3 regions of the Marinomonas sp. NPDC078689 genome follow, and region 3 is predicted to be linked to each of the others. Evidence: predicted binding sites of a transcription regulator. Region 3 holds the regulator's gene; each other region holds the start of a gene.
The links. The regulator sigma-54, encoded in region 3, starts transcription at its own class of promoters, with help from an activator protein. The targets are predictions, from matches to a motif close to TGGCACNNNNNTTGCTNT.
Positions count from the first base shown of each region.

Region 1 (4,743 bases), 160 kb from region 3:
CATCGGCCCCCACGTATTCACTACGAGCCAGTATTTTCACTGCTTCAGGGCGATTGGCGTTGTTGTTTTCATCCAGCCATTGGGCGGCTCGGATCAAGGCTTTCACCACATGGATGTGTGTATTTGGATACTTATCCGCCCACGCTTGGCTCACGCCAAACACTTTTTCTGGGTTGTTTTTCCAAATTTCATAATCTGTGATAACCGGCACACCAATGCCTTTAAACACAGCCTGCTGATTCCAAGGTTCGCCCACGCAATAACCTGAAATCGTACCGGCTTCCATGGTGGCGGGCATTTGTGGAGGTGGCGTTACCGACAAGAACGCATCGGCGTTAATTTGACCACTGACATCGCCCTTTTTAGGAGAGTAATACCCTGGGTTAATGCCCCCTGCCGCCAACCAATAACGAAGCTCATAATTGTGCGTAGAGACAGGAAAAACCATTCCCATGTTGAAGCGTTTGCCTTGTGCCTTAAAGTTCTCAATCACGGGCTTCAAAGCACTCGCGCTGATCGGATGAACCGGTTTGCCATCTGCGCCGACCGGAATATGCTGTTTCATTTGTTGCCAAACATCATTGGAGACCGTAATGCCGTTGCCATTTAGATCCATACTAAATGCCGTTACTATGTGCGCTTTGGTGCCGTAACCAATGGTCGCACCCAGCGGTTGCCCGGCAAGCATGTGCGCCCCGTCAAGCTGCCCATCAATCACTCGATCCAGCAATACTTTCCAGTTCGCTTGCGCTTCCAAAGTCACATACAAACCTTCGTCTTCGAAATACCCCTTCTCGTAAGCGATGGCAAGAGGCGCCATGTCCGTTAATTTAATAAAGCCAAATGTCAGCTCTTCTTTTTCTGGATAACCTAGCTCGGCGTGCGCAACACCGGCAAACACCGCCGACCCGACAAGTAAGGACACAGTGATTTTTTTGCTCGCCACTGCGAATTTCGCTAAAGGTAACAAGGCTCTCTTCGGTCTCAAATTCATGATCAACACTCCGCTTAGGCGTAAAAACAAAAAAAGGCGCATGCGAATCACAATCAATGTGTTCGCAGGCGCCTTTGCCATTCTTCGATCATTCAACTCTGAACAATCTAAAATTAGGGTGATAATTAGCGCTCGTTGCTAACCTCACCAAACTGTCATCGGAAGCGTTTTTCTATCCGACTGTCTATATAACTCTCTTAATCCTAATAAAGCACGGAGCATGCCAAAAAAAATAAACCATTGATTATTAATAATTTTATTCATATTCAGCAAACAAGTGTGTCATCTAGTATCAATAAAGCAGATCATTTTTGGGCATATTTTTTCAACCCTGCACCATGACTAATCAAAAACGAAGACCATGTAACACCCCATCAGGGTGCAACTGAACGCGATTCGCTGTGACCGCCGTTAAAAACGCTTTTTCTTGCTCTTCACTGATTTTCCTACCAGCCTCTTCAGGTCGAGCTAGACCAAGCGCTTGATAGTAGAGATCTTGACGATACACCTGCTCCACAATTTGATTCAAAGGCGGAAGTTGTGCCAGTTGTTGCCATCGAGACATCTGCGCCATTATCCATAATGCATAATTAGGCAGCGGCCGATTGATATCGACCCCAGAAAAGCGCTGATAAGCTTCCATTGGCCAATCAAATTGCCCTTTTGGCTTCAAGGTATTAAAGCCATACATCAGCTGCTCAGCAGAACAATTTAAATAATCTGGATGACTCAATATGGTCAATAATTCAGCCTGATTCTGTTTATCATCGACCCACTGACAGGCACGATTAAGGGCGCGTATCATGGCTAAATACACCTCTGGATGTTGCGCCGCCCAGAGCGAATTCACCCCAAATACTTTTTCTGGCGTACTACCCCATAAGTCGTACCCAGTCACCAATATATGACCCACACCCTGCTCGACTGCCAAACTGTTCCAAGGCTCACCAACACAATAACCATCTATCTCACTTTTTTTCAGATAATCGACCATCTGTGCAGGTGAAACAACGATAATCTGGAGGTCTTTATCTGGGTCGATCCCAGCCTGAGCCAACCAGTCACGAAGTTGGTAGTTGTGGGAAGAATAAGGGTAAACAATGGCAAAACGAAGCGCTGGATCGGTTGGCTCTTTTTTATCTAATAAGCGCTTTAAGGCCGCGCCTGAGCGGATATCTTCAGGACCATTGCTGTTGCTAAGCAGTTTTTGATACAAGGCATTGCTGACGGTAATCGCATTGCCGTTGTGACTTACTGTAAAACTGGTTTCCATCGCCGTTTTAACGGTCCCAATGCCCAAACTTGCCGCTATCGGTAATGACGCCAGCATATGCGCCCCATCCAATACATTAAACGCAACCTTATCTCTAATGCTCGCCCATGAGGCTTCTTTGGACAGGGTTACTTGAACCCCTTCAGCTGAAAAAAAGCCTTTTTCATGAGCAACAACAAAAGGCGCACAATCAATTAAAGGAATAAAGCCGACTCGGACCGGCTCGCTGTGCGTTATCACTTTGCTAGAACCAAACACGCTCATTTTGCTTCCCCCAATAATTCCATGACAGAGATGACGTTTCTTGCCACATCGATCATGCGCTGACTTCGATCCATGGCTAACTTTCTTAGGGCTTGGTAAGCCGCAGGTTCATCACAAGCTTGATGCTTCATAATTAGACCTTTTGCCTTCTCTATGACTTTTCTATCCTCAAGCTGACTTTTCACCGAGTCCAGCTCCAAGCGGAGCGCCTGAAATTCCCGAAAACGCGCAATGGCCACTTGCAACAAGGCTTTGACACTGCCACTTTGCACACCATCTACCACATAAGCGCTCACCCCTGCTCGGATCGCGGCTTCAACGTATTTGGAGTCATCTTCTTCAGCGAACATCACAATCGGTCTGGGGTTGTCTTTGGTTAAGCGAGACATATTCTCCAACATATCTCTGTCTGGCGACTCAATATCAATAATCACCATATCTGGCTGACTTTCCGTTACGGCTTGGGTCAAATTTCGCGCGTTCTCAAGACGCCGAATCACTCGATAACCGCTGTCTAACATAGCTTGTTCTACGATGGCCGCTCGGGCTGGCTCATTATCAACAAGCATGACAGTCAATTCTTTGGCTGGGGGGGTCATGTGCAGTCTCTCGAAAACAGCTATAAACACCTTAATGAAGCAATAAGTGCGCCATAATGAGACAGGAAAAGGCTAAATCAAATCGTCAGTGTGCAGAAGCCTACTGGCAACAAAGCTGGAGAAGGGTGTTTTTTTGTATGGAATTAAATACGTTAGCCGCGGACGGTGCAGCTAACATAATACAATGGTTCAACAGGGAATATCTTAGTGCGTAAAAGACGAGCCTTGCACCAAAAGAGCCAACGAAAGGCGATCTTTGGTCTGAGTTTTTTTAAATATGGCGGTAAGGTGAGATTTTACCGTTCTTTCTGTGATGTCCATTTCATAAGCTATTTGCCTATTTGAGAGCCCGTGGGCAATAAAACGCACCACATCTTGCTCTCGTTCGGACAGCGTCATGAGCAACTCAGTATCTTCAACTTGTTGCGCTTGAGGTAGCGATTGGGCGATTAAATTTTGAATAAACTGCTTACCACCCCATATTTCACCAGCATCAATCACTGACAAGGCTAGGGCGAGCTGCTCTTTTGCAATATAAGGTGAGCATTGCCCACTAACCCCAAGAGAAAGCAATCTTAATGCCGCATTCTGACTCGGCTGATTAGGAAAGACGACTATTTTGATCGACGGATAAGCACGGCGTAATAACGCCACATCTTCTACTTTTTTGGAAAAATTCTCATCTTCTAAAAACACAAAAAGGTATTGGAAATCGCCCTCTTCTTTTCCATCAAGATGAGATTGAACCTCTTGCATATCGAGAACGCGAGTCAGCACAGTCTCTTTTTTTACTACTTTTTCCCAATGATTCCATACAGTGTCATCCGTATTCCAGCACAAAATATTCAAAGCGTCCCTCACCTACTTCTGTTGTTGCTATTCATTCTACTTTCGATGTAAAAAGCAGACTGTGAAAATTTGTTACTCTTTCTTCTAACACAGTACTCTTTTGTATCATCTCTCATGCAAGGCATTTTGCTTGGCTTTGATAATCGGTTTTAACAAATAATCCAACAAGGTTTTCTTCCCTGTGATGACATCGACTGTCGCCTGCATACCAGGAATAATAGGCAGATTTTGCTGGTCACTGCCCAAGTAATTACGGTCTGTTCTCACTCGCACTAGATAAAAACTTTCCCCCTCTTCATCTACTATGGTATCGGCACTGATATTTTCAACCGTCGCCTGTAATCCACCATACACAGAGAAGTCATACGCGGTCAGTTTCACCACCGCATGCAATCCAGGTTTAATAAAGCCAATATCCTTAGGCCTTACTTTTGCTTCTATTAATAAAGAGTCTTCGATCGGAACAATTTCCAGCAGATTCATACCAGGCGTGATAACACCCCCAACGGTGTTAATCTGCAACTGCTTCACGATGCCTTTAACAGGCGACCTTACTTGAGTCCGAGATACCTTATCTTGCAAGGAGACATTGGCTTCACGAAGCTGATCCAGCTTGCTGCGCACTTTGGTCAAATCCTCTTGCGCATCAGCGCGGAACTTTGTCGTGCTCTCGTTCAACTTGTTTTCCGCTTCTTTTAAAGCGGATCTCGCTCTGGGTAGCGCCAACTTAGTCGCATCCAAATCCCCTTTAAGTTGGTTCACCT
Region 1 covers NZ_JBITUJ010000002.1:242,983-247,725, forward strand. Annotated here, with positions in the region: gene ACIGBN_RS04260 (CmpA/NrtA family ABC transporter substrate-binding protein) at 1-994, opposite strand, end outside; gene ACIGBN_RS04265 (CmpA/NrtA family ABC transporter substrate-binding protein) at 1,341-2,531, opposite strand; gene ACIGBN_RS04270 (ANTAR domain-containing response regulator) at 2,528-3,130, opposite strand; gene ACIGBN_RS04275 (response regulator transcription factor) at 3,335-3,979, opposite strand; gene ACIGBN_RS04280 (HlyD family type I secretion periplasmic adaptor subunit) at 4,085-4,743, opposite strand, start outside.
Region 1: the regulator sigma-54 is predicted to act here: its motif matches at 1,203-1,220, upstream of ACIGBN_RS04260 (CmpA/NrtA family ABC transporter substrate-binding protein).

Region 2 (4,743 bases), on a different contig from region 3:
GTGCTATCCAGAGCAAACTGAGTTGAACCTGTTAAATCCACAGGAATAATTGAATTTCGGTTGGTCGGGTCAAAGCCTTGAATTTGCAACTGAACAGGCTGAGAAGAACCAAAAGGTGGAATTCCTTTATAAGCGCCCGACAAATTACCCGCTGGATCAAAGGTCACTACTGTGTCTTTATCAAGGTAGCGTTTGTCTTCGCCTGTGGTCGGGTCAATATAAGACTCTTTACCATCCACCGTCGCTCGCAATTCATAGGTATTATCTTCACCTTGCTGAATAAAGTAATAACCCAAGGTATGAGTCTCACCTAGCGCATCGTAAACATTTTTGGTGTTGCCATAACTGTAAGAAGATGGGTCTTTTGGATCGAATGCTGGACGCGCAATATTATCTGGCGTACGTACTAGCGTTGGATCCAACGTGCCAGCAATGGCGACCCCATTCAAAGTACCGCCTGCTGCGATTGGGTTCTTCGTCAAATTCGCAATGTCCGTCACCGTTGGTTCAGCGGCACCGCTATACAAGAGTGAGAATGGCGGCTCATCCACGCCATCACCATTATAATCCGATGCCTCTGCGCCATTAAATGTCGCATAGGTTGGCTGCATAAAAGGCGCGCCAGTATCGTCTGTCGACTTACCATCAACCGTGGCATACACCTCGTACGTATTGGGCATTTTACTTTTAGCGTAGTAGTAGCTAATAAGGTGGTTATTGCCATTACCATCTGCAACGGTTTGCGTTTGCGTATAATCGTAAGTGTCCGGATTGGCAGGATCGAAATCAGCACGGATATAAGGAGGAACATCTTCCCCTTCAGAGTTCAAGTTCACTTTCAACTCAACCGATGAAGTCGCCTTAGGTGGAATACGGGCAGTGGGTACAACCATATCCTCTAAGTTACCGCCAATGATGCCATCGACCGCATTATAACCCTGCACTTTAGAACCCGCATTCGTAACCAAGTTACCATCCGCATTCAATTTAAATTCACCAGCGCGAGTATAGGCCTGAGTTCCAGCCCCAGCGTCCAATACAAAAAAGCCTGTCCCATCTACCGCCAAATCTAAATTGTTGTCGGTATAAGCAAGGTTACCGGATGAGAATTCTTGTGAAACGCTAGCAACGCTAACACCTGAACCAATAACGTTACTGCTGCCTGCTCCCAACACATTACTGTTGTAAAGGTCATTAAATTCGATGCGCGATTTTTTAAAGCCTGTTGTGTCTGCGTTGGCAATATTGTTACCTGTCACGCTTAAGTAGTCAGCAGACGCTTTAATACCCGATAATGCTGTATTGAACCCCATATTACGCTCCAGTTATCCTAATATTTCCAATTCGTTTGTTAGTTTGACCTTACCGTGATTTTCCACGTTCAAAACCGTACCGTCTGGACCATTGATCGTGACCCCTTGAATCCGGCTTGGCAGCTGAGTCGATAAAGCAGACACCTCGCCTTTGTCATTCACGATCGAGGCGGCAAAACGATATTCGCCAGGCGGCAAAACATTTCCGGCGTCGTCTTTCTTATCCCAATCATACTGCCCACTATCAAGCTTAGCGGTGCGCACCAGTTGATTATTGGCGTCGTAAATTTTTAACGTTGCCGACTTAGCACCCTCTGGCAGCACTGTTTTTAATGCCACATCTTCTTGTGAGTCTGTAACCGTGGTTTTATCTGCCTTCATCATGAGCGACTTGCCAACTAAGCTAGAAGCCCCCACAGCCTGATTTGACGTCAGCGAAGTGGTCATATTCTTAAGCTGATCCGAAATACTAGACAACTTTTCCAATGAGCTAAATTGAGACATCTGAGACACCATATCATTGGTATCTTGGGGCGCTGTTGGGTCTTGCCCTTTCAACTGCTCAATATAAAGTTTCAAAAAGACGTTTTTATCCGCAAGACCGCCAGTGGCGTCTTTTTTCGCCACCTCTTCCGGCTTTTCTATGCCCGCTTTCGATTTTGCGCCGTCCGTGCCGTATTGAGATATCAGGCTCTTTAAGCCATTGTTTTCAGATATATTTGCCATATCTCACCTCTATGACTGACCTAGCGTAAGCATCTTCTGCATCATGCTTTTCGCCGAATTCATAATTTCCACATTGGTTTGAAAAGATCGAGAGGCAGACATCATATCGGCCATTTCTTCAATGGGATTTACATTAGGGTAGTAGACATACCCTTCTTCATTAGCCATTGGATTATCTGGCTCGTAACGAGGCTTTAAAGGCGCATCAGACTCGACAATGCCATCAACCTTAACCCCAACACCTGCTCCTGTGTCATCAACACCAGCACCATTCCAGCCACTCTTTTGCATCTCGTCATTCATCATCTGAGAGAACACAGGCTTACGCGCCCGATAGGTCTGATCAGCAGAACTTGCCACGCTATCCACGTTGGCCATATTACTTGCAATGGTGTTCAAACGAATCGTTTGAGCGCTCATTGCAGACCCAGAAATGGTAAAAATATTACTCAAAGACATGGCTATTAATTCCCTGTGAGGGCTTTTTTCAGGCCGCTAATTTTTCTGTCCAAAAACATAAAGCTGGTATCAAAGCGCATGGAGTTTTGTGCGTACTCCGCCTGCTCACGCTGCATGTCTACTGTATTACCATCTAAAGAAGGCTGGCTTGGATTCCGGTAGAAGAGCCCACTATCGTCATCGGCAGCGCTACTTCCTTGTATATGTTGATCGTCGTCACTGGCTAAGCGCAGCTTATTTTTCGCTTCGTCAAACATAGAGCCGAAGGTGATGTCTCTAGCCTTATAATTCGGCGTATCAGCATTGGCAATATTATTTGCCAAGACAGAAGCTCTCGCACTTCTAAACTCCAGCATCTTGTCATGCCCTGCAAACGCTTGATTAAATGATATGGCCACACCACCTCCTAACGACAAATACTTAAAACCTAACATTCTTTAAGCAATATCGATGCCAAATAAAAAACCTTTATTATTCAATAGGTTAAAATTCAACACCTTATATCCGGCAAAAATCGGCAAGGCATCTCAAACAGACAGCAACAAAAAAAGCCCGTACCTTGGTGCTACCAAAGTACGGGCTTTTAATCTGTACAATCTTGTTTTAAAGCGACTTAGCTCTATACACTATGCCTGGATGACATTGCACAATCTCAAACAGAGAGGACAAGCCACTTAACGCCTCAGAGCCACCAAGAAACAAATAGCCGCCAGGATTAAGCGAAGCGTGCATGCGCTTCAAAATATCCAACTTAAGTTCCCCATTAAAATAAATCAGCACATTACGGCAAAAAATAATGTCAAATTTGCCTAGTGACGAAAATGGCTCAATCAGGTTCAAATACCTAAAATCGACTCGAGCACTTAAATGCGGTTTTATTTTCCAAGTAGACACATCGACTTTATCAAAATACTTGTGCTGCAAATCCGCACCGAGACCACGAGCAATGGCCAAACTGTCGTATTCCCCTTGCTTAGCGTGCTGCAAAATATTCGTACAAATATCCGTTGCTACAATTCGCTCGCCTGCTTTTAAGACGCCAGGTCTGAGAGACTTAAACTCATCAATCACCATACTGATAGAGTAAGGCTCTTGGCCAGTAGAAGACGCGGCGGACCATATTTTAAGGGGCCTGGCCGTCATCTCTGGCAACACTTTATTCTTCAAAATAGTAAACGGGTGAGAATCACGAAACCACAAGGTTTCGTTAGTCGTCATAGCATTAATCACTTCTTCTTTGAGCCTCGCACTGCCGGCACGCTCTAACACGTCGACCAGCTGCTCAATTTTAGTAAAATTCTCCCTCTCAAGGGTTTTTCCTAACCGGCTAGCAACAAGATATTGCTTATTCTCACTAAGAGAAATACCACAAGCCTTTTGTAGGAAATTTCTAAACCTAAGATAACCATTAGGTGTAATTGCATTTGTACTACTGAGCATTAAAACTCCTAAAGCAGCAGACAATAAAAGCGCATCGAGACACGGCTCGATTATAACAATGTATCAATCCGCTTGAACCTGAACCGTCTCAATCGCTAAGCGCGCTAATTCATCAGGTTGAAATTTCGCTAAGAACCCATCCGCTCCTACCTTCTTCACCATCGCCTCATTGAAAACGCCGCTCAATGAAGTATGAAGGAGTATGAACAAATCCTGTAAACGGCTGTCATTTCGAATTGCCGTGGTCAAGGTATAGCCATCCATCTCAGGCATTTCGATGTCTGAAATAACCATGGCAAATTCTTTCGTCACATCCGCACCATCAGCCACCATGCCTTGCAGATAGTTTAAGGCTTCACGCCCATCATTTAATACTGTGGTTGCAAAACCCACTTGTTCCATACAACGCTTGATCTGCTTACGGGCAACAGACGAATCATCAACAATAAGAATATGATGTTTCTTAGCATTATTTTGCACGCCTTCGTTGACGATCCCATCAGATATATCCTGACGAGTTGGCGCCACCTCGGACAAAATTTGTTCCACATCGATGATTTCAACCATCTCTTTGTCTACTTGGCAGACAGCAGTAAGATAATTGTCATTCAGCAAGCCTCTTGGAGGTGGTTGTATATCACTCCAATTCATATTCACGATACGCTCAACACCACGCACTAAGAAACCCTGAATACGACGGTTATACTCAGTAATAATGACAAAGCACTGCCCGATATTTTCCATTGGGCTCGCGCCTGTTGCCAACCCTAAGTCTAAAATAGGAATGGTGCCACCACGAATATGC
Region 2 covers NZ_JBITUJ010000001.1:327,554-332,296, reverse strand. Annotated here, with positions in the region: gene ACIGBN_RS01480 (flagellar hook-basal body complex protein) at 1-1,313, opposite strand, end outside; gene ACIGBN_RS01475 (flagellar hook assembly protein FlgD) at 1,326-2,039, opposite strand; gene flgC (flagellar basal body rod protein FlgC) at 2,049-2,498, opposite strand; gene flgB (flagellar basal body rod protein FlgB) at 2,504-2,896, opposite strand; gene ACIGBN_RS01460 (CheR family methyltransferase) at 3,102-3,938, opposite strand; gene ACIGBN_RS01455 (chemotaxis protein CheV) at 4,002-4,743, opposite strand, start outside.
Region 2: the regulator sigma-54 is predicted to act here: its motif matches at 2,937-2,954, upstream of flgB (flagellar basal body rod protein FlgB).

Region 3 (4,743 bases):
AACCGGTGCCGAGACCAGATCCATTTTTTCAAACAGTTGTGCCACTTCGCTGGCAGGCGTTTCTGCGTCTATCACTGTGTTGTCGGTTTCCATGATGTCGCGCACGGTGGCGTTCACATCGGCTACCAAGAGTTTGGTGAGAGGCAGCGAGCCAAGCAGTCGATCAGAGCGACTAACAACCAGTAGGTTATCCGTCATGTCTGGAAGTTTGTTGTGGCGACGAAGGTAGCGGAAAACGATGTCTACTGTGATGTTCGGACGTATGGTAATGGTGTCCGTATTCATCAAGCCGCCAGCAGAGTCTTCTGAGTAGCTCAGTAGGGCTTCTACTCGTAACCTGTCTTGGCTTGACATGGAAGCCAGTACTTCTTTTACAACGGTTTCTGGAAGGTGTTGTAAAAGGTCGGCAAGGTCATCGCTTTCAAAGTGTTCGGAAACGGCTACGAGACGCTCAGTATTCATGTTGCGCATGAATTGAACGCCAATGTCTTCGCTTAGGTATTGAAGAACATCCCCTTCATTTTTGGAATCGATTAGGTCCCAAAGTAATTTACGTTCTTTTGGTGGGGAAGATTCCAGTAAACGGGCAACATCTTGAGCAGGTAGTGCACCGTTAAGGAGATAACGGATCTGCATGGTGGCACCGGACTCAAGGGAGTCGGTGACCGTTTGAAGGTGGGCTAAGGTGGTTTGTTCTGGCATGGCGATCCTTACTCGTCTTCGCCGAAGCGATCATTGATCAAGGTGATAACCGCTTTGATGGCTTCCTCTTCATCTTCCCCGTTGGTTTTAATTTTGATCTCTGTGCCTTTGCCAGCCGCCAACATCATCATTGCCATGATGCTTTTACCATCAACGTTGCGGCCATCTTTTTCAATGGTGATGTCAGAAGAGAAACGAGACGTTGTTTCTACCAGTTTGCCAGCTGCGCGCGCATGAAGGCCAAGTTTGTTAATGATGGTGATAGACTCTTCCAACATACTCTTTCCTTTATAGTAATGAATCTAGTGCAATAAAGAGGGCGTCATTTGTTTCGGCCTCTCTTAATGTGTTTAACACTTTTTCTGATTGTGCCAGTTCAGCAATTTCCGCCAGCGTGGATAAGTGTGCGTCACATTCTTGTGGTGGCACAATTAACGCAAAAACTAAATCGATTGGTTTTCTGTCGACCGCATCAAAGTCAATGGCAGATTGCAGCGACAAAATAACGACAGCGGTGTGATTGGCGCTTTCTAGGCGACAATGAGGAATGGCAATGCCATTACCAATGCCGGTGCTGCCTAGCTTTTCGCGTCCAAGTAAAGCTTCGTAGATTGCTTCTTTGTCACAATGGAGACGATTTGCAGCCACATCGGCAACGCTTTCAAGAATGCGTTTTTTGCTCACAACGTCTTGTTTTGCAAAGACAAGGTCTGCTTTTATTAATGATTTTAATGGCATAAGAAGTAGTTGTCCGTATTAAATCAATCGTTTTCGTTCATTAGAAGGAGGAATGTTCATTGCCTCACGGTACTTTGCAACAGTTCGTCGTGCTACTTGTATGCCTTGGTCCGCTAAAATAGTGGCTAGCTTGTTGTCACTCAAGGGCTTTTTGGCGGGTTCTTCTACCACCAATTTTTTGATCATGGCTCTGATTGCTGTCGAAGAGCATTCGCCACCAGAAGCGGTATTAACGTGGCTTGAGAAGAAGTACTTCAGCTCGAAAATACCTTTTGGTGTGTGCATGTACTTTTGTGTCGTCACACGCGAAATGGTGGACTCGTGCATGCCGACTTCTTCCGCGACATCGTGAAGTACCATGGGTTTCATGGCTTCTTCACCAAGTTCAAAGAAGTCGATTTGGCGATTTACGATACAGCTGGCCACTTTGAGTAGGGTCTCGTTGCGGCTTTGTAGGCTTTTCATAAACCACTTGGCTTCTTGCAAGGAGTTTTTGATGTAGGTGACGTCTTCTGAGGTGGAGGCTGTTGCGGCCATCGCAGAATAAGTTTCGTTGATCTTGACGGGCGGTAACGCGTCGTTATTTAGCTCAACTTGCCAAACCCCATTGCACTTTTTGACAGAGACATCTGGAATAACATAATCCGTATCATCGGCATCAATAATAGAGCCTGGTCGTGGGTTGAGTTGTTGAATCAGATCGACCACTTCCTTCAATGACTCTTCTTTGAGCTTTGTTTTGCGACTTAATTGAGCAAAATCACGGTTGCCTAGTAAAGCCAGATGGTTATCGACTAGGTTGTAGGTACTCTTATAAAGAGGGTGGTCGCGAAAGGCTTCTAATTGCACTAATAGGCAATCGCGTAAGTCGGTTGAACAGGCGCCAGCAGGATCAAAGCGTTGTAGTCTGTGTTGCACTGCCATGACTTCGTCGAGCTCAAGATCTTCAAGTTCGCTGGTTAGCGATTCCCAAATATCTTCAGGCGTAATACTGAGATAGCCGTCTGATTGCACGCATTCAATGATGGCGTAAGCGATTTCAATGTCGCGATCTGACATGTGCGTTAGGTTAAGTTGCCAGATCAAGTGATCTTGAATGCTTTCAGCAGGGGCGTTGCGACTTTCGTAGTCACTGTCGCCTTCATAATTATTGCTGGAGCCGACGCTTGCTGCGGCAGAATTTTGGTAAGTATCGTCCCAATTGCTGTCAATGGAGAGCTCTGCTGGAATACTGTCGGTCCACTCGGACTCAACGCGGGCTTCTTCACTGGCGTTCGCCTCGGTTTTTTTACTGGCTGCCTCTTCCTGTTCTCTCGTTGGCGCTTCTGAATGGGAAAAATCTTCATCATCAATTTCTAAAAGCGGATTGGATTCTAGAAACTCATGGATTTCCTGTTTCAGGTCTAACGTAGAAAGCTGCAGCAACCGAATGGCTTGTTGCAGCTGGGGAGTCATGGTCAGTTGTTGACCGATTTTTAATTGCAGAGACTGCTTCATAAAGAAACACTTCTAATAAGAGGAAATTGGAACGAGTTATGCATACTACTCCCTTTCGGCTGCAAAGATAAGAGGCTATAGACGGAAGTCGTCCCCTAAATAAACCTTTTTTACTTGCTCATTGTTGATCACGGTATCAGCATCACCTGAGGCGATTATTTTCCCATTGCCTACGATATAGGCTTTGTCGCAAATGTCTAATGTTTCGCGTACGTTGTGATCGGTAATCAAAACACCAATGCCGCTTTCTTGCAGGTGTTTTATGATCAGTTTAATGTCGCCAACCGAGATGGGGTCAACCCCAGCAAAAGGTTCATCCAATAGGATGAACTTGGGGTTCATGGCAAGCGCACGCGCTATTTCCACGCGACGACGTTCGCCGCCAGAGAGTGCCATGCCTAAGTTGCTGCGAATGTGGGTGACATGAAACTCGTTTAACAGGCCTTCTAGTCTTTCTTTCTTTTGTTCTTTTGACAGCTCTTTGCGCGTTTCTAAAATGGCGTAAATATTGTCTTCAACGGACATTTTTCTAAAAATAGAGGCTTCTTGTGGTAAGTAGCCAATGCCTTTTTGCGCCCGCGTATGCATGGCGTTTTTGGTGATGTCTTGCCCGTCGATGAAGATGCCGCCGGCGTCATTCGCGACCATGCCAACTATCATATAGAAGCAGGTCGTTTTGCCTGCGCCATTTGGGCCGAGCAAGCCAACGGCTTGACCGGATTCTACAGAAAGAGAGACGTCTTTAACGACTTGTCTTTTTTTGTAGCTCTTCGCCAGGTTTTTTGCTTCTAAAAGGGCCATCTATTTCTTTTTGCCTTCTTTTTCGTTGTCTGCTGGTTGTAATGTCATAGATACGCGCCCTGTGCCTTTTTTCTGGGCGTTAAAGGTGCCGGTGTCTATGTGGTAGAGGATGTAATCGGCGGTGATCTTGTCGTCCATCTTGTTGAGGTAGCCATTGCCAAAGATTTCCAATTTTGACGTGGTGACTTGATAGTCTATTTTATCCCCTCGACTGATCATCATATTGCCGCTCCAGTCGATTTGCTGACTGAATTTTGCCGGTCCGCCTGTGGCAACCAGTTTGCTGAATTTACGAGTTTTAGGGTCGGTTGTGACCTTCAGGTATTGAGCTTGTATCTCAATGGTTCCCTGTTTCACAAAGACATCGCCCTTGTAGGTCGCTTCACCTGTTTTTTGGTCTAAAAAGGCTTCGTTCGACTGTATTGTTAGTGGCTGACTTAAGTCATCAGGCAGAGCAAGGACTTGTTGGCTAATGATTAAGCTGGCCAAGAGTGCGCTGAAATTAATGAGTTGTTTCATACTGTCCTCGTACGGATCCTGTCATGACGACTTCTTCTGAATTAATGTAAGTAACGATGGTTTTTGCCGTTGTCTTGCCTTGTGTCGAATGCAAGGTGGCGTGACCGCTGCTTGTTAATGACTGATTACTGTCTAAATAATGAATGTTGTCGGCGTTAAGAATGATGTCGGGTGAATCTACAGACTGCTTAACGGCAACAGCGTCATCGGTTAACAGGATATCATGACTGCCATCCTCTATTATTCCTTTTTTTCCTTTGGCATGCCAGAGCCCAGCGTTTTGGTGTCGTCTTACGGTGGGATTGTCTAGTAAAGTGCGAGAGTTTTGACTGTAATGTAGCGCCTGTGTGGCGGTCAGTGTTTCTTGCAGCATGCCAGTTTCATCGTATTCTTTTGCGTTGATATTGGTGATGAAATAGTCCGGTGTGCTGCTGAGCTTTTCAGTCGGCACAAGTGAGCGAGTGAGTGGTGTGTCGGTAAAGAAAA
Region 3 covers NZ_JBITUJ010000002.1:79,985-84,727, reverse strand. Annotated here, with positions in the region: gene mgtE (magnesium transporter) at 1-702, opposite strand, end outside; gene ACIGBN_RS03550 (HPr family phosphocarrier protein) at 711-980, opposite strand; gene ACIGBN_RS03545 (PTS sugar transporter subunit IIA) at 991-1,440, opposite strand; gene ACIGBN_RS03540 (RNA polymerase factor sigma-54) at 1,459-2,937, opposite strand; gene lptB (LPS export ABC transporter ATP-binding protein) at 3,013-3,738, opposite strand; gene lptA (lipopolysaccharide transport periplasmic protein LptA) at 3,739-4,257, opposite strand; gene lptC (LPS export ABC transporter periplasmic protein LptC) at 4,241-4,743, opposite strand, start outside.